2 regions of the Streptomyces sp. NPDC002825 genome follow, and region 2 is predicted to be linked to the other one. Evidence: riboswitches for the same ligand, from Rfam matches in the RefSeq annotation. Region 2 holds a riboswitch; the other holds the start of a gene.
What was found. Region 2 has a riboswitch for S-adenosylmethionine ahead of thrC (threonine synthase). Riboswitches for the same ligand answer to the same signal wherever they lie in the genome.

Region 1: it holds a riboswitch for S-adenosylmethionine, as region 2 does, so the genes downstream of both, ABT041_RS07500 (aminotransferase class V-fold PLP-dependent enzyme) here and thrC (threonine synthase) in region 2, are expected to answer to the same signal.

What each region holds. Positions count from the first base shown of each region.
Region 1 is NZ_JBEOVH010000004.1:159,783-174,331, reverse strand. Features, by position in the region: gene ABT041_RS07520 (NYN domain-containing protein) at 1-651, opposite strand, end outside; gene ABT041_RS07515 (hypothetical protein) at 685-927, opposite strand; gene ABT041_RS07510 (rhomboid family intramembrane serine protease) at 1,085-1,819, shown strand; gene ABT041_RS07505 (Lrp/AsnC family transcriptional regulator) at 1,816-2,097, shown strand; gene ABT041_RS07500 (aminotransferase class V-fold PLP-dependent enzyme) at 2,169-3,563, opposite strand; SAM riboswitch class IV at 3,747-3,862, opposite strand; gene trpD (anthranilate phosphoribosyltransferase) at 3,938-5,002, opposite strand; gene qcrB (cytochrome bc1 complex cytochrome b subunit) at 5,138-6,760, opposite strand; gene qcrA (cytochrome bc1 complex Rieske iron-sulfur subunit) at 6,757-7,809, opposite strand; gene qcrC (cytochrome bc1 complex diheme cytochrome c subunit) at 7,806-8,615, opposite strand; gene ctaE (aa3-type cytochrome oxidase subunit III) at 8,690-9,310, opposite strand; gene ABT041_RS07470 (DNA-binding transcriptional response regulator) at 9,513-9,914, shown strand; gene ABT041_RS07465 (L,D-transpeptidase) at 9,935-11,188, opposite strand; gene ABT041_RS07460 (cytochrome c oxidase subunit 4) at 11,311-11,709, opposite strand; gene ctaD (aa3-type cytochrome oxidase subunit I) at 11,706-13,442, opposite strand; gene ctaC (aa3-type cytochrome oxidase subunit II) at 13,439-14,404, opposite strand.
Region 2 is NZ_JBEOVH010000004.1:29,656-44,204, reverse strand. Features, by position in the region: gene ABT041_RS06865 (hypothetical protein) at 1-132, shown strand, start outside; gene ABT041_RS06860 (alpha,alpha-trehalose-phosphate synthase (UDP-forming)) at 255-1,610, opposite strand; gene ABT041_RS06855 (hypothetical protein) at 1,693-2,130, opposite strand; gene ABT041_RS06850 (glucosyl-3-phosphoglycerate synthase) at 2,169-3,137, opposite strand; SAM riboswitch class I at 3,287-3,433, shown strand; gene thrC (threonine synthase) at 3,427-4,734, shown strand; gene ABT041_RS06840 (MoaD/ThiS family protein) at 4,749-5,027, shown strand; gene ABT041_RS06835 (cold-shock protein) at 5,437-5,640, shown strand; gene groL (chaperonin GroEL) at 5,951-7,579, shown strand; gene ABT041_RS06825 (hypothetical protein) at 7,689-9,359, opposite strand; gene ABT041_RS06820 (hypothetical protein) at 9,349-11,019, opposite strand; gene ABT041_RS06815 (SRPBCC domain-containing protein) at 11,172-11,645, shown strand; gene ABT041_RS06810 (class I SAM-dependent methyltransferase) at 11,665-12,402, opposite strand; gene ABT041_RS06805 (FG-GAP-like repeat-containing protein) at 12,770-14,549, shown strand, end outside.

The DNA of each region.
Region 1 (14,549 bases), 130 kb from region 2:
CGCGGCCTCGATCTCGCCCTGGACCTTGCGCAGCGCGGCCTCGCCGCGCTTCACGTCGCTCTGGGCGCTGCGCAGCTTGCGCTGAAGCGATTCCGCTTCCTTGCGGGCGGCCTCCAGGTCGTGCCGGAGCTGCTCGGTCTCGCCCCGGGAGCGGTCCCGGGCGGCGGCGAGCTCCTCGCGCAGCCGCTCCAGCTCCCGCCGACCGGCCTCGTCGGCCCGCTCGGCGTCGGCCCGCAGGGCCTCCTCGCCGGCGGCGGCGACGAGCTTGACCCAGCCCGGCGGGCGCAGCACATAGGCGGCCGCCGCCACGTCGACGGGGTCGGCGGCCGCGGGCGGGGTGCCGGTCTCCACGGCCCCGGCCAGCTCGGGCTGGCCCTGCTTGAACCGTTCGCCGATCCGCTGCCGGAAGAGCGGGTCGCTCTCCAGGGCGGCGGCCATCGCGTTGCCGGCGAACTTGGCCCGCCGGCTCGCGGTGAAGCGGGCGTACTGCCGCAGGGGCGCGGGCAGCTCCGCGACGGTGAGCCCGCCGAAGGCGTCCGCGACCAGCGCGACGACCCGTCGCCGTACACCTTCCGGCAATGGGTGGTCGAGCGTCTCGGCAGCGTCACCTGCCGCGCCGGCCGGCTCACCACCGTGCGCGGGCTGCTCCACGTTCCGTCACCCCTATGTCGTCCGCGCCGTCCCTCAGGATTCGGCGCCCGGCCTGTCCACCAGTTCGATCTGGTCCACCGCGTTGCACCAGCGGCAGCGGACCGACTCGATGGTCTCACTGACCACCTGCCGCTCCTCGACCTTCGGCTCTCCGGCGAGGTCCAGATGGACGTACTCCACGACCTTGGAGGAGCGGGTCACGTCGAAGCGGGTCAGATTGCCGCAGAGCGTGCAGCGCCAGCGGGTCTCGTCGGTCGGCAGGGGAACCGTCGTCATCGGTCCGTCCTTCTTCCTGTTGCGTGGTGCCAGGTGCGGGTGCCGCGGTGCGCCGTCGAACTGCGGTGGTGTGCCCGTAACCCTACGGCCTCACGGCCGGGCAGGGGCACGGCGAGGCACTCTGTCCACTTCGGCCCCGGTACGCCATGATCTGTCCATGATCGACTGGCGAGGCGCGGTCCTCGGTGCCTGGCGGGGCACCCGCGGCGGACCCACGGTGACCTACGGACTGATCGCCGCCTGCTGCCTGCTCTTCGTCATCAGTCCGGTCTCCGGGATCAACCCCGGGTACGGCACGGGCGACGAGCTGCTGGCCGCCCAGGGCGCCTACTTCCGCCGCTGGGGCGTCGTCCCCGCCGACCTGACCGGCGGCGACCCGCGCGCCCTGCTCACCCCGCTGACCGCGCTCTTCGTCCACGGCAGCTGGCTCCATCTGCTGGGCAACATGCTCTTCCTGTACGTCTTCGGCGCGATGGCCGAGGAGCGCATGGGCGCCGTCGAGTTCTGCCTCTTCTACCTGGGGACCGGCTACATCGCCCTGTCCGGGTACGCGCTGGCCCACGCGGACAGCGAGCAGACCCTGGTCGGGGCGTCCGGGGCGATCTCCGCGGTGCTCGGGGCCTTCCTCTTCCTCTTCCCCCGCTCCCGGGTCACCAGCCTCTTCCCCTTCCTCTTCTTCCTGCCGCTGCGCTTCCCCGCCTGGATCGTGCTGATCTTCTGGTTCACGCTCCAGTGGCTGGCCGCCCGGGAGGCGGGCGCGGGGCCCGGCGTCGCCTATCTGGCCCATGTCGTGGGCTTCTCCGTCGGCTTCCTCTACGCCTGGGTGCGCTTCCGCGGTGGGGATAGAGTGAAAGCCCAAGCCGCGGCGACCGAGGGAGAAAGCCAGCCGTGATCACCGCGATCGTGCTCATCAAGACCAGCGTGGACCGCATCCCCGAGATCGCCGAGTCGATCGCCGCGCTCGACAGCGTCAGCGAGGTCTTCTCGGTCACCGGTACGTACGACCTGATCGCCATGGTCCGGGTGCCGCGCCACGACGACCTGGCGGACGTGATCCCCGGCCGGATCAGCAAGATCCCGGGCGTCGAGGCCACGGACACGCACGTCGCCTTCCGGACCTACTCCCAGCACGACCTGGAGGCGGCCTTCGCCATCGGTCTGGAGTCCTGACACGGGGCACGCGGCACGACCGAAGGGGGCCTCCCGACCGGGAGGCCCCCTTCACCCGTACGAGTGAGCAATCAGCCACGGTCCGGGACGCAGCGGCCGTCCTCGGTGCGGTACTTCCACTGCGCGCCGTCCCGGACGAGCTCCTTCACGGCGCCGACGAACCGGTCCACGTGCTCGTCCGGCGTACCGGCGCCGAAGCTCACCCGGATGGCGTTGAGGGACCTCTCGCCCGGGTTCGCCTCGGGGGCGCCGCACTCGCCCGGGTCCTGCGGGTCGCTGCCGAGCAGGGTGCGCACCAGCGGGTGGGCGCAGAACAGGCCGTCGCGGACGCCGATGCCGTACTCGGCGGAGAGCGCGGCGGCGAAGTGGGAGCTGTTCCAGCCGTCCACGACGAAGGAGATGACGCCCACGCGGGACGCGTCGTCGCCGAAGAGCGAGAGCACCCGCACCTCGGGCACGTCGGCCAGTCCCTCGCGGACCTTGGCGATGAGGTGCTGCTCGCGGGCGACGAGGGAGTCGAAGCCGGCCTCGGTGAGCGCCTTGCAGGCGGAGGCGATCGAGTAGACGCCGATGACGTTCGGCGAACCGGCTTCGTGCCGGGCCGCGGTGGTGTGCCACTCCACGTCCACACCACCATCGGCCCGACGGGCTACCTTGCGGGACGCTCCACCGCCCGCGAGGTAGGGCTCGGAATCCTGCAGCCAGTCGGCGCGGCCGGCGAGCACGCCGGAGCCGAAGGGCGCGTACAGCTTGTGCCCGGAGAAGGCGACCCAGTCCACGTCCAACTCCCGTACGGAGACCGGGTGGTGGGGCGCCAGCTGGGCGGCGTCGAGCACGATCCGGGCGCCGTGCGCGTGCGCGGCGGCGGCCAGTTCCTTCACCGGCCACAGCTCGCCGGTGACGTTGGAGGCGCCGGTCACGCAGACCAGGGCGGGGCCAATGGGGTCGCGGTCGGCGAGGGCGCGCTCCAGGGTCTCGACGGCCTGCTCCGGGGTGCGCGGCGCGTTGAGGTAGGTGACGCGGGCGTCCCTCCAGGGCAGCAGGGAGGCGTGGTGCTCGGTCTCGAAGACGAAGACCTGGCAGCCGGCCGGGACGGCGGCGGCGAGCAGGTTGAGCGAGTCGGTGGTGGAGCGGGTGAAGACGACCTGGTCGTCGGGGCGGCAGTCGAGGAACTCGGCGACGGTGACGCGGCTGTTCTCGAAGAGGTCGGTGGAGAGCTGGGAGAGGTAGCCGGCGCCGCGGTGGACGCTGCCGTAGTACGGGGCGTACGCGGCGACGTCGTCCCACACGCGCTGGAGGGCGGGGGCGCTGGCCGCGTAGTCGAGGGCCGCGTAGGTCACTTCGCCGCCGGTGACGAGCGGGACGGTGACGTCCCGGCCGAGAACCGGCAGCGGGGCGGCGCAGCAGGGGTCGGCGGACTCGGCGGCGGAGGTGTCGACGGTGGCGGCGTTCGGGCGTGCGGACATGACGGTGTCTCCCGGCATAAAAAGGGCGCGAAAAGGCGTGAAAGGGCCCGCAGGGCAGCGCACAGACGGGTGCCGCGTACGGGTGTGAGGGTGGAGAGAAGGGGCCGGAAGGGCCCTAACGCATTCGCTTGCTCACGAGACACCGCTCCCTAGAGGACCAAGGACCCCAGGGTGGCGCGCAGGGGTCCGCGCTTGCCGCAGGCTTCTGCCGTACGACCTGGTCTTCACCCGGGGCACCCCGCCACGGACGGAGGGTTGCCGGACAGCCAGCCGGGGCTTGAGGGCTGTCACTCATGACCTGGTACAGAACGTAGTTCAGCTGATCGACGACGCGCAACCCCGTCCGTATGCCGGACGGGGCCGCGCGGGGCGCCTCAGCGGTGGGTGGCGGCGATCCACCGCTCCAGGGACCGCTGGGCCGCGCCGGAGTCGATCGCCTCGGCCCCCTTCGCGATGCCCGCGGCCAGTTGCTCCGCGAGGGTGCCCGTGCCGGGGTCCAGGGCGGTGAGCGCCGCGGCCGCGTTGAGCAGCACCGCGTCCCGTACCGGACCGGTCTCCCCCGCGAGCAGCCGGCGGGCGACGTCGGCGTTGTACGAGGCGTCCTCGCCGCGCAGCGCCTCCAGGGGCACGAGGTCGATGCCGACGTCCCGCGGGTCGAAGCGCTCCTCGGTGACGCCGCCGTCCCGGACCACCCAGACCCGGGAGGTGGAGGTGGTGGTCAGCTCGTCCAGGCCGTCGTCGCCGCGGAAGACGAGGGCGGAGTTGCCGCGCTCGGCGAAGACCCCGGCGACGACCGGCGCCATGCGCGGGTCGGCGACGCCGACGGCCTGGGCCCGCACCTTGGCCGGGTTGGTCAGCGGGCCGAGGACGTTGAAGGTGGTCCGGATGCCCAGCTGGCCGCGGGCAGCGGCGACGTGCCGCAGCGAGGGGTGGAACTTGATCGCGAAGCAGAGGGTGATGCCCGCCTCGTCGGCGACCTCGGCGACCCGCTGCGGGGTCAGGTTCAGGTTGACGCCGAGCTTCTCCAGGACGTCGGAGGAGCCGGAGGCGGAGGACGCGGCGCGGTTGCCGTGCTTGACGACCTTGGCGCCGGTCCCGGCGACGACGATCGACGCCATCGTGGAGATGTTCACCGTCTTGGCGCCGTCGCCGCCGGTGCCGACGATGTCGACGGTCCGGCCCGGCACCTCGATGACGTTGGCGTGCTCGTACATGGTCCGGACGAGGCCGGCGATCTCCTGCACGGTCTCGCCCTTGGCGCGCAGGGCCACCATGAAGCCGGCGATCTGCGCGTCGGTCGCCTCACCGCTCATGATCAGGTCCATCGCCCAGGCCGTGTCGTCGGCGGTGAGGTCGTGGCCGTCGAGGAGCCCGTTCAGCAGGACGGGCCAGGAGCGGCCCGCCGACGTAGGTCCTCCAGCGGGGGTCGCAGCGCTCATGGCAGCTCCTGTGATGATCACGTGACGGATACGGTTCCACCCTATCGACCTCCGGGGACGGCAAAGAGCCCCGTCCATCGAATGGACGGGGCTCTCGCCGTGGCGACACCTACATGGTCAGGTGTTCAAGGGTGATCAGTGGTGGCCGTGGCCGCTCTGGATCTCCTTGTACTCCTCGACCGTGGGCTTGGCGATCTGGCTGTCGTCGCCGTAGTAGCCCTTGTTGAGCTTGACCCGGAGCTTCTCCATGCGGCCGATCTTGCGCTCCACGCCGTTCTCGTCGACGGCCGGCGGAAGCTCCGCGGCCTCGTACTGCTCGTGCGCCGTGAGGCGGTGCAGCTCGCCCTGGCTGAGCGGCGTGTGGACCTCGACGAACTCACCGTGCGGCAGGCGCTTGATGATGCCCGACTCGCGGCCGTGCAGCACCTTGTCCTTGTCGCGGCGCTGGAGGCCGAGGCAGATCCGCTTGGTGGCGATGAACGCGAGGACCGGGCCGACGAAGAAGAAGATCCGCACGAACCAGGTGATCGAGTTCAGCGACAGGTGGAAGTGGGTCGCCCAGAGGTCGTTTCCACCACCCACGAGCATGATCATGTACGCGGTGATCCAGGCGACGCCGAAGGCGGTGCGCGTCGGAGCGTTGCGCGGGCGCTGCGCGATGTGGTGCTCGCGCTTGTCGCCGGTGATCCACGACTCGATGAACGGGTAGACCGCGATCGCGGCGAGGACCGCCGGGAAGATCGCGAGCGGGATCATCACGCCGAGGACCAGCGTGTGGCCCCACAGGTTGATCTCCCAGCCCGGCATGACACGGATCAGACCCTCGGCGAAGCCCATGTACCAGTCGGGCTGGGCGCCGGTGGACACCTGGTCCGGACGGTACGGGCCGATGGCCCAGATCGGGTTGATCGAGGCGACCGCCGCGATGACCGCGATGAGACCGAAGACCAGGAAGAAGAAGCCTCCGGCCTTCGCCATGTACACGGGCAGCAGCGGCATGCCCACGACGTTGTCGTTCGTCCGGCCGGGGCCGGCGAAGTGCGTGTGCTTGTGGACGAACACCAGGATGAGGTGGGCGACCACGAGACCCAGCATGATGCCGGGCAGCAGCAGCACGTGCGCCGAGTAGAACCGGGCGACGAAGTCGCCGCCGGGGAACTCGCCGCCGAACAGGAACATCGAGAGGTACGTGCCGATGACCGGCACGGACAGGATCGCGCCCTGCATGAAGCGGACACCGGTGCCGGAGAGCAGGTCGTCCGGGAGCGAGTAACCGGTGAAGCCGGTGAACATGCCCAGGAAGAACAGCAGGAAGCCGAACAGCCAGTTGATCTCACGCGGCTTGCGGAACGCGCCGGTGAAGAACACGCGCATCATGTGCACGAACATGCCGGCGAGGAAGATCAGCGCCGCCCAGTGGTGGATCTGCCGGATCAGCAGACCACCGCGCACCTCGAAGGAGATGTGCATGGTCGAGTTGAACGCCTCGGACATCAGCTGTCCCTGGAGCGGGACGTACGGTCCGACGTACTCCACCTCGTTCATCGACGGGTGGAAGAACATCGTCAGATAGACGCCCGTCAGGATGATGATGAGGAAGCTGTAGAGGCAGACCTCGCCCAGCATGAAGGACCAGTGGTCCGGGAAGATCTTCCGCATGTTGGCCTTGGCCAGCGTGTAGATCCCCAGGCGGCCGTCGGCCCAGTCCGCGACCCGCTCACCGGCGGGTGCTTTCTTACTCGTGGTCACGGTGCTCATCCGCGCTCCCAGAAGGCAGGACCGACGGGCTCGTCGAAGTCGCCGAGCGCCTCGAGGAAGCCCTTGTCGTTCACGCCGATCCGCAGCTGCGGAAGGGCGTGACCGGCCGGGCCGAAGATGACGCGGGCGCCGTCGGAGAGGTCGAAGGTGGACTGGTGGCACGGGCAGAGCACGTGGTGCGTCTGCTGCTCGTACAGGGAGATCGGGCAGCCGACGTGGGTGCAGATCTTCGAGAACGCGACGATGCCCTGGTGGGACCACTCGAGCTCGCGCTTGTCCTTGATGTCCTCCGGCTGGATCCGGACGATCATCAGGGCGGCCTTGGCGATCTCGGTCTGGAAGTGCTCGTCGTGCTCCGAGAGGCCCTCGGGCATCGCGAAGGTCAGCGAGCCGACCGCGACGTCCTCGGGACGGAGCGGCTCGTGCGTGTTCATGTTGATGAGCTGGAGCCCCTTGGTCCACAGCGTGGACCGGAGCTTCTTCTCGGGCAGCGGGCCCATGTCACGCAGCAGGACGATGCCGGAGAGCGGTACGAGCGACAGCGCGCCGAACATCGTGTTGCGGATGAGCTTGCGGCGGCCCATGCCCGACTCCGCGGCACCGGCCGCGAAGTCCGCCATGACCTTCGCCTTGACCTCGGGCGACGCCGCCATCGGGTGACGCTCGTCGGCGACCTCGACGTCGGACATCAGGGTGCGGGCCCAGTGGACCGCGCCCGCGCCGATGAAGAAGAGGGCGGCACCGAGGGTCAGACCCAGGGCGAAGTTGAGCGCGGACACGTGACCGAAGGGCCAGATGTACACGATCTTGTCGACCGGGAAGATCACGTACGAGGCGATGAAGCCGACGGTGGCCAGCATCGACAGCGTGAACATGAAGGCGACCGCGCGCTCGGACCGACGGGCGGCCCGCTCGTCGATGTCCTGGATGCGGGGCTTGTGGGGCGGGAGGCCCGGGTCGGCGAACGGGTCGTCGGCGACCTTCACCGCGCCGTGCGCGGCGTCCTGCCCTGCCGGCAGGGTCTCTTCTGGAATCTCTTGGCTACTCATGACTTCTTGGCCTTAGCGGTGTGGGCCGCGACCCAGATGGCAACTGCGATCAGCGCGCCCAGGCCGAAGACCCAGGCGAACAGGCCTTCGCTGACGGGGCCGAGGCCACCGAGCTTGAGACCGCCCGGGCTCTCGGACTTGTCGCTGTTGACGGCCTGGACGTACGCGATGATGTCCTTCTTCTCCTTCTCCGGCATCGTCGTGTCGGGGAAGGACGGCATGTTCTGCGGGCCGGTCTGCATGGCCTCGTAGAGGTGCTTCGGGGCCACGTCCTCGAGGCTCGGGGCGTACTTGCCGTAGGTCAGCGCGCCACCCTCACCGGTGAAGTTGTGGCACTGGGCACAGTTGGTGCGGAACAGCTCGCCACCCTTGGCGATGTCGGCACCTTCGGGGCTGTACTGGCCCTCGGTCGGCGTGATCGCGCCGGCACCGAGAGAGGCGACGTACGCCGCGAGCTGATCGATCTCAGCCTGCGAGTAGATGACCTTCTTCTTCGGGACCTGGGCGCCCGGCTGCTGGGCCGGCATGCGGCCCGTGCCGACCTGGAAGTCGACCGCGGCCGAGCCGACGCCGACGAGGGACGGGCCGTCAGAGGTGCCCTGACCGCCGGTTCCGTGGCAGCTGGCGCAGCCGACGGAGTAGAGCTTCTTGCCCTCCTCGATGGCGAGGGACTGGGCGGTTTCATCGGCCTTCGCCGTGCCCGCGGGCGCGAACGCGGCGTACAGCCCCCCCGTGGCCGCCAGCGCGAGAAGTAGGACGACGACCGCCGCCAGCGGATGGCGTCGTCGTGCGGAGAGCTTTTTCACGGATTACCCCGGTGTCAGGATCTTCTGCGTCGATGCTTGCTGGATGTCTCGGTCCGCCGTGGAGGCGGAGCCGATTACTTGATCATGTAGATCGTGGCGAAGAGGCCGATCCAGACGACATCGACGAAGTGCCAGTAGTAGGACACGACGATGGCGGCGGTTGCCTGCTCGTGGGTGAACCTCTTGGCGGCGTACGTCCGGCCCAGGACCAGCAGGAAGGCGATGAGACCGCCCGTCACGTGCATGCCGTGGAAGCCGGTGGTCAGGTAGAACACCGTGCCGTACGGGTCCGAGGACAGCGAGAGGCCGTCCTTCTTGACCAGCTCGGTGTACTCGAAGACCTGGCCGCCGATGAAGATCGCACCCATCACGAACGTGATGATGAACCACGTCCGGAGCTTCTTCACATCGCCCCGCTCCGCGGCGAAGACGCCGAGCTGGCAGGTGAGGGAGGAGAGCACCAGGATCGTGGTGTTGGTCGCCGAGAAGGGGAAGTTCAAGGCCGAGGCCTTTTCCGCCCAGAACTCGGGACCCGTCACCGATCGCAGGGTGAAGTACATCGCGAAGAGGGCCGCGAAGAACATCAGCTCGGAGCTCAACCAGATGATGGTTCCGACGCTGGTGAGGTTCGGTCGATTGACCGACGGGTGCGCGTGCCCTGTTTCTACTGTCGTTACTGTCGCCACGACCGACATTATGTCGGTCGCTTATCCCGCCCTCACTCCGGGGGGTGCCGTTCGGAGTGTCAGGGGGGTGTGTCCAGCCCGAACGGCCCAGCGGGAGGGCCCCGCAGCCCCGTTCGAACAGGTGTTGAACGGGTGTTGACGGGGTGTGGACCGGAGTAGCATCCGGCGCATCGATCGACGACCTTCCCACGGACTTCCCCACGGAGGAACGATGCAGTCGAGTGCCACGGTCCTGGTCTACAGCGACGACGCGAACACCCGCGCGCAGGTGCGGCTCGCGGCCGGACGCAGGCCCGCGACCGACGTTCCCCCGGTCGAGTTCGTGGAGTGCGCGACGCTGCCGGCGGTCCTGAAGCGCCTGGACGAGGGCGGGATCGACGTGTGCGTGCTCGACGGCGAGGCGGTGCCCGCCGGAGGCATGGGCGTCTGCCGGCAGATCAAGGACGAGGTCTTCCGCTGCCCGCCGGTGCTCCTGCTGATCGGGCGGCCCCAGGACGCCTGGCTGGCCACCTGGAGCCGCGCGGACGCCGCGGTCACCCTTCCGGTGGAACCGGTCGAGTTCGCGGCGTCCCTGGCGGCGCTGCTGCGCTCGCGCCTGTCGATCGACGCCTGAGCCGCCGGGCGCGTCGCCGCTCAGATCGAGGGCCTGAGACGGGCCTTCTCGGTGGGGGTCACCGGGTTTCCGGCGGCCTCCACCAGGGCGCTGCCCTGGCGCCACTTGGCCCACTCCATGTTCCAGTCGCCGAAGCCGTTGCCGAAGGTGTCCATCGCGTCGCCGTAGCTGTTGACGACGCGGACGATGTCTCCGGGACGGACGGTCTCGAAGAACCAGGCCGCGTTCTCCGTCGACATGCCGACACATCCGTGGCTGACGTTCTCGACGCCCTGCGAGCCCACGGACCAGGGCGCGGCGTGGACGTACTCCCCGCTCCAGGTGACCCGGGTGGCGTAGTACACGGGCAGGTCGTACGAGTCGGAGCTGCCCTCCGCGATGCCGATGCTGGTGCCCCGCATCCGGACGTAGTACTCCTTGCCGAGCACGACCTTGATGCCGTTTCGGGTGGAGAAGCCCGGTTTGCCGGTGGTCACCGGAATGGTGTTGATCACTTCTCCGTTGCGCTTCACCGTCATGTAGTGCGACGCGGCGTCCGCGACGGCCTCGATCCGGTCGCCGATGGTGAGCTTCAGCGGCTTGGAGGCGCCGCCGTAGAGCTTGTCGCCGACCTTGAGGCCGTCCAGGTTGCCGGTGACCGTGACGAGCGCGCCGGCCGGCCAGTACTCCTTCGGACGGAAGTGCAGTTTCTTGTCGTCCACCCAGTACCAGGAGCCCTCGACGAAGGGCGTGGAGCGGACCTTGAGGGCCCGTTCGACGACCGCGCGGGCCGAGCGGTCCTTGACGGGGAGGCTGAGCTCCGCCGTGATCGGCTGTCCGACGCCGTACGTGCCCGCCTCCGGCCCGAAGGTGGCGGTGAGGGCCCGTTTGGCCGGAGCCGTCTCGAAAGTGAACGTACGGGCGCCTGGGGCGCCGTCCTCGTCCTCGGTGGCCACCCGGACGGTGTAGCGGGCGCCGGCCGCCAGGGCGGCCGTGGAGCGCCAGCGCTGCCCGTCCGCGGTGAGCTCGCCGGCCAGGTGGTGCCCCGAGGCGTCGGTGGCGGTGACGTCGGTGATCCGGGCGTCGTCGTCCTTGGCGGTGATCTCCAGGGGCTTCTCGGGGTCCGCCTTGGCGCCGTCGGCGGGGGCGTTGACCGCGAGCTGGTCGGCCGCGTCGTAGGCCTTCTCCGACAGCGGGTGGTTGTCCGAGCCGGCGCACGCGGTGGCACCCGCGGTGACGGTGACGGCCAGAAGAGTGCAGCTCAGAACAGTCCGAATGCGCGGCGTGTCGTTCATGACTTCACGCTAGATACGTTCCTCGCGACCGGCGCGCCGAGTGCTGCAAAAGAGGGGCCCGGACGCTTCGGTGACGAAGCGTCCGGGCCCCTCGGTGTGCTCCGGTGCGGAGCGGGGTACCGCTACTGGTTCTGGTTCTCGCCGCGGTAGAACTCGAAGACCCAGCCGAACAGGCCGACGAGGATCAGCGGGGCGGAGAAGTACAGGATCCACCAGCCCATGGCGATGCCGAGGAAGGCGAGCGCGCCACCGACGGCCAGCGAGAGCGGCTGCCAGCTGTGCGGGGCGAAGAAGCCCACCTCACCGGCCTCGTCCGCGACGTCGGCCTCCTTGTCGTCCTGCGCCATCGCGTCGACACGCTTGGCCGTGAAGGCCAGGTAGTAGCCGATCATGATGGCCAGGCCGAAGGCCAGGAAGAGCGCCGTCGTACCGACCGGCTCCTTGGACCAGACGCCGTAGAGGATCGCCATGGCAAGGATGAAGACGCTCAGCCAGATGAACATCTTGCCCTGGATCTTCACTTGCCGGCCTCCTTGCTGCCCGTGAGGGCCGCGGCCTCGTGCGGCTTGTTCTCGAGCTGGTCGAGAGCGGCGATCTCAGGGTGGTGCAGGTCGAACGCCGGGGATTCCGAACGGATCCGCGGCAGGGTGAGGAAGTTGTGCCGCGGCGGCGGGCAGGACGTCGCCCACTCGAGCGAACGGCCGTAGCCCCACGGGTCGTCGACCTCGATCTTCTTGCCGTACTTGGCGGTCTTCCAGACGTTGTAGAAGAACGGCAGGATCGACAGGCCGAGCAGGAACGAGGAGATCGTCGAGATCGTGTTCAGCGCGGTGAAGCCGTCGGCGTCGAGGTAGTCCGCGTAACGACGCGGCATGCCCTCGGCACCGAGCCAGTGCTGCACCAGGAACGTGCCGTGGAAGCCCACGAACAGCGTCCAGAACGTGATCTTGCCGAGGCGCTCGTCGAGCATCTTGCCGGTGAACTTCGGCCACCAGAAGTGGAAGCCGGAGAACATCGCGAAGACGACGGTGCCGAAGATGACGTAGTGGAAGTGCGCCACGACGAAGTACGAGTCGGAGACGTGGAAGTCCATCGGGGGCGAGGCCAGGATGACGCCGGTCAGACCACCGAAGGTGAAGGTGATCAGGAAGCCGACGGCCCAGAGCATCGGGGTCTCGAAGGACAGCGAGCCCTTCCACATCGTTCCGATCCAGTTGAAGAACTTCACGCCGGTCGGTACGGCGATGAGGAACGTCATGAAGGAGAAGAACGGGAGGAGCACGCCACCGGTGACGTACATGTGGTGCGCCCACACGGTCACGGACAGACCGGCGATCGCGATCGTCGCGGCCACCAGACCGATGTAGCCGAACATCGGCTTGCGGCTGAAGACCGGGATGACCTCGGAGATGATGCCGAAGAACGGCAGGGCGATGATGTACACCTCTGGGTGTCCGAAGAACCAGAAGAGGTGCTGCCAGAGCAACGCTCCGCCGTTGGCCGCGTCGAAGACGTGGGCACCGAACTTGCGGTCCGCCTCCAGGGCGAACAGCGCGGCCGCCAGGACCGGGAAGGCGAGCAGGACCAGGACACCGGTCAGCAGCACGTTCCAGGTGAAGATCGGCATGCGGAACATCGTCATGCCCGGAGCGCGCATGCAGATGATCGTGGTGATGAAGTTGACCGAACCGAGGATCGTGCCGAAGCCGGAGAAGGCCAGACCCATGATCCACATGTCGGCGCCGACACCCGGCGAGCGGACGGCGTCCGACAGCGGGGAGTAGGCGAACCAGCCGAAGTCGGCCGCACCCTGCGGGGTGAGGAAGCCGGCCACCGCGATGATCGAGCCGAAGAGGTACAGCCAGTACGCGAACATGTTCAGCCGCGGGAACGCCACGTCGGGCGCGCCGATCTGCAGCGGCATGATCCAGTTCGCGAATCCGGCGAACAGCGGCGTCGCGAACATCAGCAGCATGATCGTGCCGTGCATCGTGAACGCCTGGTTGAACTGCTCGTTCGACATGATCTGCGTACCCGGACGGGCCAGCTCGGCGCGCATGAAGAGCGCCATGAGACCGCCGATGCAGAAGAAGACGAACGACGTGACCAGGTACAACGTACCGATGGTCTTGTGGTCCGTGGTGGTGAGCCACTTGATGACCACGTTGCCGGGCTGCTTGCGCCGTACGGGCAGCTCGTTCTCGTACGAGTCCTCAGCTGCGGCGGCACCCTGGGTTTCGTTGTGGATGCTCACAGTTGGTGCTTCTCCGCATTCCTAGCCGGGTCCGTCTGCTCGATGCCGGACGGGATGTAGCCGGTCTGCCCCTTCTCGGCCAGCTCCTTCAGGTGCTGCTGGTAGCGCTCCGGAGAGACCACCTTGACGTTGAAGAGCATCCGGGAGTGGTCGACACCGCACAGCTCGGCGCACTTGCCGAGGAAGGTGCCTTCCTGCGTCGGAGTCACCTCGAAGGAGTTGGTGTGACCCGGGATGACGTCCTGCTTCATGAGGAAGGGGACCACCCAGAACGAGTGGATGACGTCACGCGAGGTCAGGACGAACCGGACCTTCTCACCCTTCGGCAGCCACAGGGTCGGGCCCGGGTTGCCGGTCTGCGGGTTCCGGTCGCCGGGGATGCCGGCGTCGTAGACACCGCCCGCGTTCGCCGGGAAGTCCGCGAGGTACTTGTCCGGGATCGTGGCGAGGTTCTTGTCCGTCTTGGCGTCGCCCTTCACACCGGGCACGTCCTCGACGTAGTTGAAGCCCCAGCTCCACTGGTAGCCGACCACGTTGATCGTGTGGGCCGGCTTCGGGGTGAGCTCGAGGAGCTTCGACTCGTCGCGCGCGGTGAAGTAGAAGAGCACCGAGACGATGATGAGCGGGGTGACCGTGTACAGCGCCTCGATGGGCATGTTGTAACGGGTCTGCGGAGGTACCTCGACCTTGGTCCGGCTGCGCCGGTGGAAGATGGTGGCCCAGAGGATCAGGCCCCACACCAGGATGCCCGTGATGAGGGCGGCGGCCCAGGAGCCCTGCCACAGGGAGAGGATCCGAGGCGCCTCTTCCGTGACGGGGGTGGGCATGCCAAGGCGGGGGAAGTCTTCCCAGTTGTACGAGCAGCCCGTGGCTGTCGCCAGGATCAGGCCCGCAGTCAGCACCTGCGGCAGCTTCCGCCGCATCGGGCGCCGCGACGAGCGGTCGGAGCCGTTGGGACTCACGTAGCGCCTTCCCGAGAGTCTCGGCCCGCGTTGGTCGGCCACGGCCGTCCGTCTCGCTGGTCGGTCGCCGCCCCGGCCGCGGGCAGGGGTTTGGATGTTTATGCGGACCAAACCCTACTGGACGCTATTTGGGGTCGCGCGGGGA
Region 2 (14,549 bases):
GCCGCCGGCGGGGTCGCGGTCCTGCGCAGCGGCACCAGGGTCGGCATCGTCGAGCTCACCGGCCGGCCCACCCACGCCCCGACCCACGTCGAAGGCATCGCCACCGCAGCGCTGAACCGCCTCTCCTCCTGAACGGCAGCCCGCTCCGCCCGCGCCGTCGGGCGGAGCGGCGCCGCATCGACGCTGTCGTACGCGCGCACGCGCGCAGCCTGCGTGGGACGGAGGCCGTTCTCGATCTCTTCCGGGCCACCGGCTCACCGTTCCCGCAGCGCCTCCAGCTGGTCCAGGAACCAGCGTTGCGGGGGGAGCGCGGTGGCCGCGGCGGCGAGGCGTTTGGTGCGGTCCGCCCGTTCCGTGGAGGGCATCGTCAGGGCCGTGTGCAGGGCCCGGGCCGTCTCCGTGACGTCGAAGGGGTTCACCGTGATCGCGTCCTCGTGGAGTTCCTCGTACGCGCCCGCCTCACGCGAGAGGACGAGCGCGCAGCCCGACTCCGAGACGACCGGTATCTCCTTCGCCACCAGGTTCATGCCGTCGCGCACCGGGTTCACCAGGGCCACGTCCGCCATGCGGTAGGCGGCCAGGGAGCGGGTGAAGTCGTCCTCCACCGAGACCAGGACCGGCTGCCAGTCCGCCGTGCCGAACTCCGCGTTGATCTCGTTCGCGAGCCGTGTGACGGCGGCCGTGTACGAGCGGTACGCCTCCAGGTCCTGGCGCGAGGGGTACGCCGAGGCCATGTGCACCACCCGGTCGCGCCATTCCGGGTGGGTCGCCAGGAGCTCCCGGTAGGCCTGCAGGCCTCTCAGGATGTTCTTCGAGAGTTCCGTCCGGTCCACTCGGACGATGGTCTTCCGGTCGCCGACCTCGTCCCGCAGCCGCGCCAGGCGGTCGTCCACCTCCGGGCGGTACGCCAGCGCCCGCAGCTCCTCCCCGTCCACCCCCAGGGGATACGCGGCCACCCGCGTCCGTCCCAGCCCGCCCGCGCCCCGCTCGAACGCCTCCGCCCACGCGTGCGTGTGGAAGCCCAGCCGGTCCGCGCCCAGCATCCCCCGCAGGAGTTCCCCGCGGATGTCGGTCGGGAGCATCCGCAGGTACTCCGGCGATGCCCACGGCGTGTGCGTGAAGTGCGCGATCCGCAGGTCCGGGCGGAGGTCCCTGAGCTGCCCCGGGACCAGCGCCAGGTGGTAGTCCTGCACCAGGACCTCCGCGCCCTGCGCCGCCTCCGCCGCCAGGGCCTCCGCGAACGCCCGGTTGTAGCTCCGGTACGACTCCCAGCGGCGGCGGAACCCCGCGTCGAAGACCGGCTCGCGCGGGATGTCGTACAGGTGGTGGTGGAGGAACCACAGCACCGAGTTCGCGATGCCGTTGTACGCGTCGGCGTAGATCCCCGGATCGATGTCCAGCATGCGCACGCCCGGCTCCGCCGTCCCGCGCCGCACCGCCTCCCGGTCGCCCTCGCCGAGCGCCGCGCAGACCCAGAGGCTCTCCTGGGAGTCGATGGTGCTCAGGGCCGACGCCAGGCCGCCGCCGCCCTTGCGGGCGTCCAGCGAACCGTCCTCGCCCAGCGCGTACGAGACCGGGCCCCGGTTGGATGCCACCAGCACAGTTGCCATGTGGCGAACCTAGCCCGTCCCGTAAACGCTCAAACGTACGTATACGAGACGAGCTGATTCGGCCACGAGGAGTTGCCGCAGGTCAGTCGCGTCGGCCGCGCATCGCCGCCTTCGCCACCAGGCCGGTCGCCGCCAGGGCCACCGCCAGCGCCCCGAGCAGCCACAGCCGCTCGCCGCTGCGCCCGGTCTCGGCCGTGGAGCCGGCGTGACCGCCCCGGGGCCCGGGGGTCGGGGGTGCGGGTCTGTTGCGGAGCACGAAGGTGTTGTTGTCGTCCGAGCCCTGGCCGGAGGCCGCGGTCGCGCAGCGGGCCGCCAGGTCCGCCGGGGCGGTCGGACAGCCCATGACCGTGTTGCCGATCGTCGTGAAGTCGCCGTACGGCGACTCGTCGTACCGCTTGCCGAAGGGCTCGACCACGTCCGCGGCGGCCGGACCGGCCGCCGTGAACGCGAGCGAGCCCGCGACGAGCCCGGCGGCCGCGAGCACTCTCCCGAGCCCGAGGTGAAGGTGCGTGAAGCGCATAAAAGGGCAATTTATGCAAAGCGGATCATTGCGGGGCGTTACGCCACGCGGCGGTGCGCGTACTCCGCGATCTCCACCATCGGCGGCCGCTCCTCCGTGTCCACCGCGTACGTCCGCGGCTCGAAGCCCTTCTCGCCCCGCTCGAACTGCGTCAGCCGCGGCCGCACCAGATGGCCCCGCGAGAGCCGCAGCTGCGCCGTCCGGTAGATCGCCGCCGCCATCCGGCCGAGCGCCTGCCCGTCCTGGTGCCGGTGCTTGCGCACCCCCACGTCCACCTGCGCGAGCGCGTCCAGGCCCACCGTGTGCAGGGCGTCCACCAGCAGCCCCAGCTCCACCCCGTAACCGACCGGGAAGGGGAGCCGTTCGAGCAGCGAGCGCCGCGCCGCGTACTCGCCGCCCAGCGGCTGCACGAAACCGGCGAGCAGGGGCCAGTGGAGGTTCAGGAGCGGGCGCGCCACCAGCTCCGTCACCCGGCCGCCCTGACCGGGAGCCTTGCCGGAGGCGAGCCCATCGAATTCCGTGCCGAACGGGCGGTCGTACATCGCCTTCACGAAGTCCACGTCCGGGTCCGTGAGCAGCGGCCCCACGATCCCCGTCACGAAGTCCGCCGAGAAGTCCCGCAGGTCCGCGTCCACGAAGCAGACCACGTCCCCGCTCGTCGCCATCAGCGACCGCCAGAGCACCTCGCCCTTGCCGGGCACGGCCGGTATGCGGGGGAGTATCGCGTCCCGCGCGACCACCCGCGCGCCGGCCGCCGCCGCCACCTCCGCCGTACGGTCCGTGGAGCCCGAGTCGATCACCACCAGCTCGTCCACGAGGGGCACGGACTCGGTCATCAGCTCGCGCCGGATCACGGAGACGATGTCCCCGACCGTCGCCTCCTCGTTCAGCGCGGGCAGGACGACGCTGACCGTCGTCCCCCGCTTGGCGGCGAGGATCCGCTCCAGCGGCCGGTCCGCCACGGACCAGGACCGCCGGCCCAGCCAGCGCTCCACCTCTTCCAGCACATGATCTCCATCTCGCGGTTCGGACGGCCGGTTCAAGCGTCCGGGCCTTCGGTTACAGTCTTGAACAACGCGGATGCCCGATGCACGTCGGGGTGCCGCCCGCGTCGGAGTGCAGGAACGAAAGTCCACCGCGCTTCACAATCGAATACCGCTCATCCAGAGGGGCAGAGGGAAACGGCCCGTTGAAGCCCCGGCAACCCTCCAGTCGGTTTGTCTCGTCCTCCAGCGAGGTCCCCGGCTAGGGAAGGTGCCAAATCCGTCTCATGACGAAAATTTCGTCATGGGAAAGATGAGGAGAAAGGGCCTCGCCTCCATGGCTGTTCAGACCGTCGCACCCACCACCGTCGACCTCGGTCCCGCGTCCGGGCTTTCCTGTCGCGAATGTGGTGAAGTCTTCCCGCTCGGCCCGATCTTCGCCTGCGAACTCTGTTTCGGACCGCTCGAAGTCGCGTACGACCTTCCCACCGGTGACCCCGAGGCGCTGCGCAAGCAGATCGAGGCCGGCCCCGCCAACATCTGGCGCTACGCCCCCCTCCTGCCCGTCCCGTCCGACGTCGCCGAGAAGCCCAACCTGAACCCCGGCTGGACCAAGCTCGTCCAGGCCGACAACCTCGCCGCCGCGATCGGCGTCGAGCCCGGCAAGCTCTTCGTCAAGGACGACTCCGGCAACCCGACCCACTCCTTCAAGGACCGGGTCGTCGCCCAGGCCCTCGAAGCCGCCCGCGCCTTCGGCTTCACCACCCTCTCCTGCTCCTCCACCGGCAACCTGGCCGGCGCCGTCGGCGCCGCCGCCGCCCGCGCCGGCTTCCGCTCCTGCGTGTTCATCCCGCACGACCTGGAGCAGGGCAAGGTCGTCATGGCCGGTGTCTACGGCGGTGACCTCGTCGCCATCGAGGGCAACTACGACGACGTCAACCGCTTCTGCTCGGAGCTCATCGGCGACCCGCTCGGCGAGGGCTGGGGCTTCGTGAACGTCAACCTCCGCCCGTACTACGGCGAGGGCTCCAAGACGCTCGCGTACGAGATCTGCGAGCAGCTCGGCTGGGTCGTCCCCGACCAGCTCGTCATCCCGATCGCCTCCGGCTCCCAGCTCACCAAGATCGACAAGGGTCTCCAGGAGCTCATCAAGCTGGGCCTCGTCGAGGACAAGCCGTACAAGATCTTCGGCGCCCAGGCCGAGGGCTGCTCCCCGGTGTCGGCGGCCTTCAAGGCCGGCCACGACGTCGTACGGCCCCAGAAGCCGAACACCATCGCCAAGTCCCTCGCCATCGGCAACCCGGCCGACGGCCCCTACGTCCTCGACATCGCCCGCCGGACCGGCGGCGCCGTGGAGGACGTCAACGACGAGCAGGTCGTCGACGCCATCAAGCTCCTCGCGCAGACCGAGGGCGTCTTCGCCGAGACCGCGGGCGGCGTGACCGTCGGCGTCACGAAGAAGCTCGTCGAGGCCGGTCTCATCGACCCGAGCCTCACCACCGTCGTCCTCAACACCGGCGACGGACTCAAGACCCTGGACGCGGTGGCCGACACCTCTCAGGCGACCGCCACCATCCGCCCGAGCCTGGACGCGTTCCGCGACGCCGGCCTGGCGCTCTGAAAGGTAACGAACACATGGCCGTGAACGTCCGCATCCCCACCATCCTCCGCACCTACACGGGCGGCCAGGCCGAGGTCCAGGCCGAGGGCGCGACCCTCGCCGAGGTCATCGCGGACCTGGAGAAGAACCACACCGGCATCGCCGCCCGCGTCCTGGACGACCAGGGCAAGCTGCGCCGCTTCGTCAACGTGTACGTCAACGACGACGACGTGCGCTTCGAGCAGGGCCTGGAGACGGCCACCCCGGCCGGTGCGGGCGTCTCGATCATTCCCGCCGTCGCCGGCGGTTGCTGATCTCCGGCTGATCTCCGGCCGAGGTCTACCAGTCAGTACGAATTGCCCCTTCCGCGCGATAAGCGGAAGGGGCAATTCTGCATGGTTGAGCGCGGTAGAGTTGGGGAAGTCCCCTCCGCTGCTCATGCCAAGCGCATATGAGAATGCGTCCCCGCACGACAAGAAGCAGCCAAAGTGTGTGCGCGTTGTGTACCTTCTGCGCGCTTTGCCGGGCCCGACTTGCCCCGTCATCCAGGGGATTATCCCCAATTCCCCTTTCCAGGACGCCCAGAATTCTCGGTCGAATGACCTGTTGCAGAGGGCAGTTGGGCAGATACATTCAGCCGCGGTCGACGCGTTCCGGCGCAGGGTCTGACCCGGGTCCGCGAAGTGCGGTCCCGCGCAAGGGCCAGTAATAGGGGAGTTAGGCATGGCTCAGGGCACCGTCAAGTGGTTCAACGCGGAGAAGGGCTACGGCTTCATCGCGGTAGACGGTGGTGCGGATGTTTTCGTCCACTACAGCGCGATCCAGATGGATGGCTACCGCAGCCTCGAAGAGGGCCAGCGGGTCGAGTTCGAGATCTCGCAGGGCCAGAAGGGTCCGCAGGCGGACATGGTCAAGCTCGCCGTCTGAGCGCGGCGCGATCGGCCACCGACGCAACGCCGTCGAGGGGTCCGCATCCCTGAGGGGATGCGGACCCCTCGCGCGTTCCCGAGACCTCGCGGGGAGGTGCCCGATCCACGAGAGTCGCTTGCACTCGCATGGGTCGAGTGCTAATCATTGGCGTTAGCACTCGGAAGGTGAGAGTGCTACGAGGATCGGGCAGACGAGGCCGCCGGCCGGGTGGGGCAAGGAACCACACGGAACCGCGGAGGCCGTCCGTCGCGGGCGTCGGCGCGGTCCTGGAGCGTTATCCACCCCATGTCCGGGAGGACCACTTCACATGGCCAAGATCATCGCGTTCGACGAGGAGGCCCGGCGCGGTCTCGAGCGCGGCATGAACCAGCTCGCTGACGCCGTCAAGGTCACCCTCGGCCCCAAGGGTCGCAACGTCGTCCTCGAGAAGAAGTGGGGCGCCCCCACGATCACCAACGATGGTGTCTCCATCGCCAAGGAGATCGAGCTCGAGGACCCGTACGAGAAGATCGGCGCCGAGCTGGTCAAGGAAGTCGCCAAGAAGACGGACGACGTCGCCGGCGACGGTACGACCACCGCCACCGTCCTCGCCCAGGCGCTCGTCCGCGAGGGCCTCCGCAACGTCGCCGCCGGTGCCAACCCGATGGCCCTCAAGCGCGGCATCGAGAAGGCCGTCGAGGCCGTCTCCGGCGCCCTGCTCGAGCAGGCGAAGGATGTCGAGACCAAGGAGCAGATCGCTTCCACGGCCTCCATCTCCGCCGCCGACACCCAGATCGGCGAGCTCATCGCCGAGGCGATGGACAAGGTCGGCAAGGAAGGCGTCATCACCGTCGAGGAGTCCCAGACCTTCGGTCTGGAGCTGGAGCTCACCGAGGGCATGCGCTTCGACAAGGGCTACATCTCGGCGTACTTCGCCACCGACATGGAGCGCATGGAGGCGTCGCTCGACGACCCGTACCTCCTGATCGTCAACTCCAAGATCTCCTCCGTGAAGGACCTCCTTCCGCTCCTGGAGAAGGTCATGCAGTCGGGCAAGCCGCTGCTGATCATCGCCGAGGACGTCGAGGGCGAGGCCCTGTCGACGCTGGTCGTCAACAAGATCCGCGGCACCTTCAAGTCCGTCGCCGTCAAGGCCCCGGGCTTCGGCGACCGCCGCAAGGCCATGCTGAACGACATCGCCATCCTCACGGGCGGCACGGTCATCTCCGAGGAGGTCGGCCTCAAGCTCGAGAACGCGGGCCTGGACCTGCTCGGCCGCGCCCGCAAGGTCGTCATCACCAAGGACGAAACCACCATCGTCGACGGTGCCGGTGACAGCGAGCAGGTCGCGGGTCGCGTGAACCAGATCCGCGCCGAGATCGAGAACTCCGACTCGGACTACGACCGCGAGAAGCTCCAGGAGCGCCTCGCGAAGCTGGCCGGCGGCGTGGCCGTCATCAAGGCCGGTGCCGCGACCGAGGTCGAGCTCAAGGAGCGCAAGCACCGCATCGAGGACGCCGTTCGCAACGCGAAGGCGGCCGTCGAGGAGGGCATCGTCGCCGGCGGTGGCGTGGCCCTGCTCCAGGCCTCCAACGTCTTCGAGAAGCTCGAGGCCGACCTGTCGGGCGACGAGGCCACCGGTGCCAACATCGTCAAGCTCGCGCTCGAGGCCCCGCTGAAGCAGATCGCGGTCAACGCCGGTCTCGAGGGCGGCGTCGTGGCGGAGAAGGTCCGCAACCTGCCCGTCGGCCACGGCCTGAACGCCGCGACCAACGAGTACGTCGACCTCATCGCCGAGGGCATCATCGACCCGGCGAAGGTCACGCGCTCCGCGCTGCAGAACGCCGCGTCGATCGCCGCGCTGTTCCTCACCACCGAGGCCGTCATCGCCGACAAGCCGGAGAAGGCCGCCGCGCCGGCCGGCGGCGGCATGCCGGGCGGTGACATGGACTTCTGATCCCCCCGAGGATCGGCAGTTCATCGCTGAACGCGCAGCTCGCGTACGCGACCGAGGGCGGCACTCCCATCAGGGGGTGCCGCCCTCGGGCGTTTCTCCGGGGAGCCGCTCAGCGCACGTCGACGTAGTCCCCGCCGGCCGAGGCCGGGGAGTGGAAGTGCCGGGAGTCGGCGGCGTAGTGGCGGATCCGCCAGGTGCCGTCGGCGCTCGCCTTCGCCTTGAGCGAGACGGCGCCGCTCGCGCTGGACCGGCCCGAAGCCATCTGCTTCCAGGTGGTGGTGCCGCGCGCCTGGAACTGCAGGACGACGGGCGCGTTCCCGTACCCCTGCCAGGTGCCGTTCCAGAAGTGCTGGAGGCTGCCGGTGACGGTCACGTAGCCGCCCTTGGAGACCGGCTCGGGGCCGGCGTTCAGGGAGACGACGCGGGTGTCGAAGCGGACGAGCCGGAAGGAGGGCGAGGTGGCCCCGGCGAGCTCGTCGCTCGTCAGGTGACGAACCCGGAACCAGCCGCCCCGGCTGCCCGCCCTGAGCGTGATGTCCTCCCAGGAGAGGGCCGTCTCCCGGAGGGGTACGCGCTTCCAGCCGCCGTCGACGGACTGCTCCAGCTGCACGTCCTGCTGCGACATGGACGCGTCCGGCATGTACAGCGCGCGGAGGTTGACGGACACCGTGAGGGTGCCGTCGGCGGACAGCGAGGCGCTGCGGAGGTCGAGACGGGACTCCAGGGGGACGGCGAGCGGGCCCGAGAGCCGGTCGAACACCAGGAACGGGTCCCCGGAGGTGACCTCCCACTCGTACTGGCCGGAGCCGGCGAAGGCGGGGAGCTTCGCGGTGAACCGGCCGTCCGCGTCCGTGCGCACGTTCGCGACCTGCGGGCCGAAGGCCACGCGGACGGGCTGGTCGGCGAGCGGCGCGCCCGCGGCGGCCGGGTCGGTCAGACGTCCGCCGATGGTGACGGTCTCGCCGCTGAGCGCCCGCTTCCTGTCGGCGGCGGCGGTGGCCGACGCGCGGAGCGGCTTGTACGTCTCCGCGACCGAGCGCGACGCGCTCACGCTGCCGTGCACCTCGGCGCTGTCCTCGGCGAATGAGGCCGTGAAGGTGTCGCCGGGGCCGGCGACGGCGTACGGCTCGCCGGTGAAGTCGCCGGCGGCGGAGGTGGCGAGGGCCCGGGGGGCCTCGTCGGCGGCCGCGCCCTCGCGCCGGACGGTGACCGTGCGGTCCGGGAGCGGCACGATGTCCCCGGAGCCGGGCTGGACGGCGCTCAGGTTGCCCTGGGGGCGGGCGTTGCGGTCGTCCCAGGCGGGAACGCCCACGCCGAAGGAGAGGAGCTCCGGCCGCAGCCGGAAGTCGAGCCGGCCGGCGTCGGCGCGGGTGAGCGTGTTGCCGAGCGAGTCGGTGGCGGTGACGTCGATGGCGTACGTCCCGAGGGACGGGATGGTGCCGCCGTCCTCGACGAGCTTCAGCGTCGCCTCGGCGGGCAGCCGGAAGGTGCTGGCGAGCCGGGGGTCCCAGGAGTCTCCGGGGACGAGCGTCGGGACGGCGGCGACGACGGTGTCGCCCTGCCGGATCTTGGCGGAGACGGCGGTGACCTTGGCCTGCGGGGCGTCGGTCCAGGCGGTCACCTCGAAGACGCCGCGCTGGGTGTCGTCGGTGACGGCGCGGCCGATGCCGACGAGCGGGCTGCCCGCCGGGGTCTCCTCGGCGAGGGCGGGGGCGGTCGACGCGGCCAGGGCCACGGCCGCGACGGCGGCTGTCAGGGAGAGGCGGAGGTCAGCGCGCATCGATGTACTTCGCATTCGTCTCGCTGTAGAAGTAGCTGCCCGTGGTGTTGAGGTAGACCGCCCAGGAGCCGTCGCCGTAGGCGGTGGCGCGGTAGCTGAAGTTGCCGTAGCTGTTGGTGGCGATGCTCTGCGACACCCAGTACCACTGGCTGCTGCCCTTGGGCTTGTAGACCAGGGTCAGCTTGACTCCGCCGAGCGGCTTCCAGACTCCGCCGACCTTGCGCTGGACGGTGCCGGAGACGGTCATCTTGCCGTTCACCACGGGCTGTGTGGGGCTGATGGTGAAGGCGGAGAAGCGGGTGGGCGTGCGGCCCCGCTTCAGGCTCGGGCCGGTCTTGGCGACGAGCTGGTTCGTCTCCGGGTGCTGCACCCGGTAGAGCGCGGACTCGTATCCCTGGAGCCTGAACTTGTACGTGCAGTTCGTGTCGGTCCGGCCGGAGCGCAGGTTGAACCAGCTGCGTCCGCCGTCCAGGGAGGCCTGGAGCGTCACGGGCTGGGTCTCGTAGCAGGCGTAGCCGCTGCTGAGGCTGCCCGAGACGTCGAGCCTGCCGAACTCGTCGAGGGTGGCGTTGTACGGCGAGAAGGTGAACTGCTGCGGGACGACGACGTCGATCTTGTCGTAGGGCCGGGGGTCGCCCGCGAAGTACGGGGAGGGCCGCAGCGAGGCGTAGACGTAGTCGGTCGAGTACTGGATCCGCGCGGGGAGCGAGAAGGTGCCGGTCGCCGAGGAGGTGGCCGAGCCGAGCACGTTGACCGCGCTGGCCTCGTACCACCCGGGCTGGGTCCCGGTGGCGACGACGGGCGCGCCGGCGAAGGGCTTCCAGCCGTCGGCCGTGAGCCGTTCGACGAGTCCGGTGACGCGGAGGTCCGTGCCGGCGAGGACGCGGTACTTGTCGCCGTCGGCGGTGATCCGGTACCGCGTCTGCTCGATGGGCACGTCCGGCACGCTGCGGTTCGGCTCGTCCGGGTCGATGCCGGCGCTCGGGACGATGGTCGCCGTGCCGCCGGTGAGCCGGCCCTGGGGCGTGACCGTCACCGAGAAGGAGCCGTCGGCGCGGACGGTCGCGGTGCCCGTGCGGTCGACGTATCCGCTGATGCCGTAGGTCTGGAACCAGAACTGCACCCGGGTGCCCTCGGGCGCGGTGGAGCGTTCGCCGGTGGCCGGGTTCCAGCTGGTCGTGGTGCCGGAGAGGACGACCTGAGGATGCTCGTAGCTGGTGGTCGCGCGGTCGGCGGTGATCCTGCCGACGCCGACGTGCGGCTTGTGGCTGTAGGCCGCGCCCGCCCGGTACGTGGTGGTTCCGCCGGGCCGTCGGTAGTCGATCCGGACCGGGTAGTCCCCGAGGGCGGTTCCCTCGGGGAGGGTGATGGGCGCGTCGGTGGTCCAGTCCCCGTAGCGCAGGGTCAACTCCTCCGTGGAGGCGAGGACCGGGGCGTCCGGGGCGGTGGAGGCCAGCACGCTGACCTTGACCCACAGTGCGTCGCCGAGCAGCCCGACGCGGTAGCGCCCGTCGTCGAGCGTGGCGTCGGCGGTGTTGGCCACGTCCGCGTGCGCGGCCGGGGCGTGGATGACGGCGGGCGCGATGACGCCGGCCGAGAGAGCGAAGACGGCGGCCGCACGGACAAAGGCGTGCGGAAGCCTGCGCGTTGAGCGCGGCAAAGGGACCCCCCACAGGTCTGAGATCGCGGCCACGCCCTCATCCGGGCGGCCGCGTGGCAGAACTTTAGCGCTCACCTGTTGAACATGTTCATTCGCTTTACGGGGATGCCGGGGTGATCCTGGAATGGTCCCTTCGCGAGGGGAGCGGAGCCATGGTCACCCTCCTGACGACGCCGGCCGACCGCGAGCTCGTCATCACGCGCACCTTCGACGCCCCGCCGGACCGGGTCTGGGCGGCCTGGACGCGGCCGGAGCACGTACGGGAGTGGTACGGGGTGGCCGGGCTGACCACGTCCGTCGTCGAGATCGACCTGCGGACGGGCGGGGCGTGGAGGTGGGGCCAGACGGGGCCGGACGGCCAGGAGATCGTCTTCTCGGGCACCTACGAGGACGTCGTCCCGGTGGAGCGGCTCGACTACACGGAGGTGTTCGAGCAGATGCCGGGCGCCGAACCGGTCCGTGTGGCCCTCACCTTCGACGCGACTCCGGACGGGGGCACGGCCCTGACCAGCACGTCCCTGTGGCCGTCGAACGAGATCAGGGACCAGGCGCTGGCGGCGGGCATGGAGGCGGGGGTGAGGGAGCAGTACGACAGGCTGGCGTCGCACCTGGAGCGGATGGGCTGACCCACCGCTCGTACCGACGTCACCGCCGGAAGAGCCCGGTCCAGAGGAAGGACTCCCCGAACGCGGGGGACGCGGCGGACTGCGCCCTCATGCGGCGCAGCTCGATCTCTGTCAGGTCGGCGAAGACGGTGCGCAGGGAGGTGTCCGTGTAGGCGAGCCCGCCGTGCAGCTTCCCGTCCCGGTAGAAGTCGGCGTCCGGCAGCTCGGAGCCCATGCCGCCCTCGCCGGCGGCGAACGCGGTGAGCGCGAAGTGCCCGCCGGGCGCGAGGGCGCGGTCGAGGAGGGCGAGGTAGCTGACGCGGCGGTGCGGGGGCAGGTGGTGGAAGCAGCCGGAGTCGTAGACGAGGTCGTACGGGCCGTCGAGGGCGGCCGTGAAGGCGTCCCCGCGCACGAACCGGAGGCCCTCGGCGCCGGTGTCCCGGGCCCGTTCCTCCGCCCAGGCGATGGCGGTGGGCGAGAGGTCGACGGCGGTCACGTCGAATCCGGCCGCCGCGAGGTACAGGGCGTTCCGGCCGGGCCCGCAGCCGAGGTCGAGCACCTTGCCGCCGGCCGGGATCAGCCCCCGCTCGACGTACGACACGAGGTTCTCGTCGGGCTTGGCGACGAAGAACGGCACGGGCTTGTCCCGGTCGGCGTAGAACCCGTCCCACCAGTCGGCCCCGCCCTCCGTCCACCGGTCGGCACCGGGCGCGAACAGGCCGTCGAGCAGGGTGAGGACGTCGTCGATGGTGCGGATGGTGCGGGCGGTCTCGCTCATGTGGATCTCCCCTCCGAGTCCCTCAAGAATAAGGGGAGTTGGGGTAAAAGCCCAGGTCAGGTATGGTGTGCGGATCGACCGTGCGGGTGCTGGGCGGCCCCTGACGGGGTCGCGGACCCGAGGGGGAGGGGACTGTTGCGCGGCCCGGCGGAGGACGCCCCACAGGCCCGGGAAGGGGCCTTCCAGCGGTCCGCCAGGCGATCTTTCTGGCGGCTTCGATTCGCTTGAATGTACGATCCGCCTGCCGACAGGGGGGGTCCCGCCGGCCCCTCGGCCGCGCGGCCCGCTCCGCCCTGCCGTCCTGCCCGCCGAGCGTCCGCCCTCCCTCGTCGTACCCGTCTTCACACCCGTACGAGGGGACACGTACTTGTCCGTCCGAAGAGCCGTCGCGCTCGCACTGAGCGCGGCCCTGGGCATCACCGGCCTGACGGCCGCCGCACCTTCCGCCGTGGCGGCGTCCGCCTCCGACGCGCCGTACGACGTGACAATTCCCGCGCCGGTGGACCCCGCCGGAACGGACGAGATGGTCCTCGTCGCGGCCGGGACCGGTGTCCAGATGATGCGCGGGGGAGAGGTCATGTCCCCCATCTGGCAGAGCCTGACGGACGGGCGGGTCGACCACGGTCCGATCTGCGAATTGGGGCACCCGTTCTACCGCGGTGACAGGGTCGCCTGCGTCGGGTACACGGAGATCACCGTCCACGACTTCGCGAGCGGTGCCGATTACACCCGGCCCTTCGGATACGAGCATTGGTACCCCGTTCTCGCACAGGGCCGGCTGCTCGCCGCCGACACCGGGACCGACGGAACCGTCCTGCACCTCCTCGGCTACGGCCCGGACGCCCCCGAGGACCTGGACGTGCCCCTGCCGGGCGACACGATGCCCTCCGTCCTGAGCTACGACGACGCCGGCGCGCTCATTCGCTACAGCGACATCACCGCACTCGTTGACTTCGCCACGGGCACGCTCACGCCCGTGCCCGCCCTCCCGGTCGCCACGAACTCCCCCAGTGCCGTCCTCAGCGCCGACTGGATCGTCCAGTACAGCCAGACGGGCACGGACAGGGCGTTCGTCGTGTCCCGTACGGACCACGGCGACCCGGGCCGGACGGTGAAGCTGCCGAACGACGACGTCAACACCCAAGGGCGGCTCGGCGTCGTCGGCGACTGGATCGTGGGTCACTACATCCCGTCCAGCGGCGGGTACGTCCCTACCCTCGCCACGCCGATCGACGGGGGAGCCACGCGCGACCTCGGCGTCCGTGGCTGGTGGAGCAGCGCCGACACGAACGTGGGCGCCCTGTACATGATGGACGAGGGGGGTGTGCGGCGGGTCTCACCGGGCGCCGACGGAGTTCCGGTCACCTCCCAGGTCCTGGCCCTTCCCCCGACCCTCCCGTACACCGGGCTGAGCATGGCCAACGGCAGGGTGGTGACGGAGACGCAGACGGCCACCAACACCCTCCGGGGCTTCGACGTGTCCCTCTCCGGGGCGCGGACGGCCACGCCGACCTGGACCTGTGACGCGTACAAGGCCCTCGGCCCGAACTGTCCGTCGCTCATCGCGTCGGACGGCACGAGCATCGGGACGTGGTGGCGTGACACCGGTGACGGCCGCCTGCTCACCCTGGAGAACGGGAACCGCCCGGCGTCCGGCGGGCAGTCGGCGTGCTACGACTGCGCCGTGACGGCGCGGGTGACCACGCCCGGATCCTCGGGAACCACGCGCACGGTCATGCTTGCCTACCCGGGCACGCTCCAGGTGGACTCGGTGTACGACGTCTCCGGCCGGTATGTGCGCTTCCGCGGCACCACGGCCGCCGGCAGGCGCTCGATCGTCGCGGACACCGAGACGGGGAAGATCCTCCGGGACACCGCCATCTCCGGGCAGGCCCTGCAAGGTGGCCGGCTCTGGACGGCGTCCACGACGGACGACACCGTGTCCGCCGTCGACCTGCGGACGGGCGCGACCGTCGAGACGCACCACCTCGGGGCGAGTTGCGTCGCCTCCCGCCTCGAGGCCGTCGGCAAGTGGCTCTACGGGCGCTGCTCGCAGTCGTCCGCGGTCGTGTACGACCGTGAGAAGAAGGTGTCGACCAAGCTCCTGGTCGACCGCAACACCGAGCCGCACCTGGGCGACGGCTTCC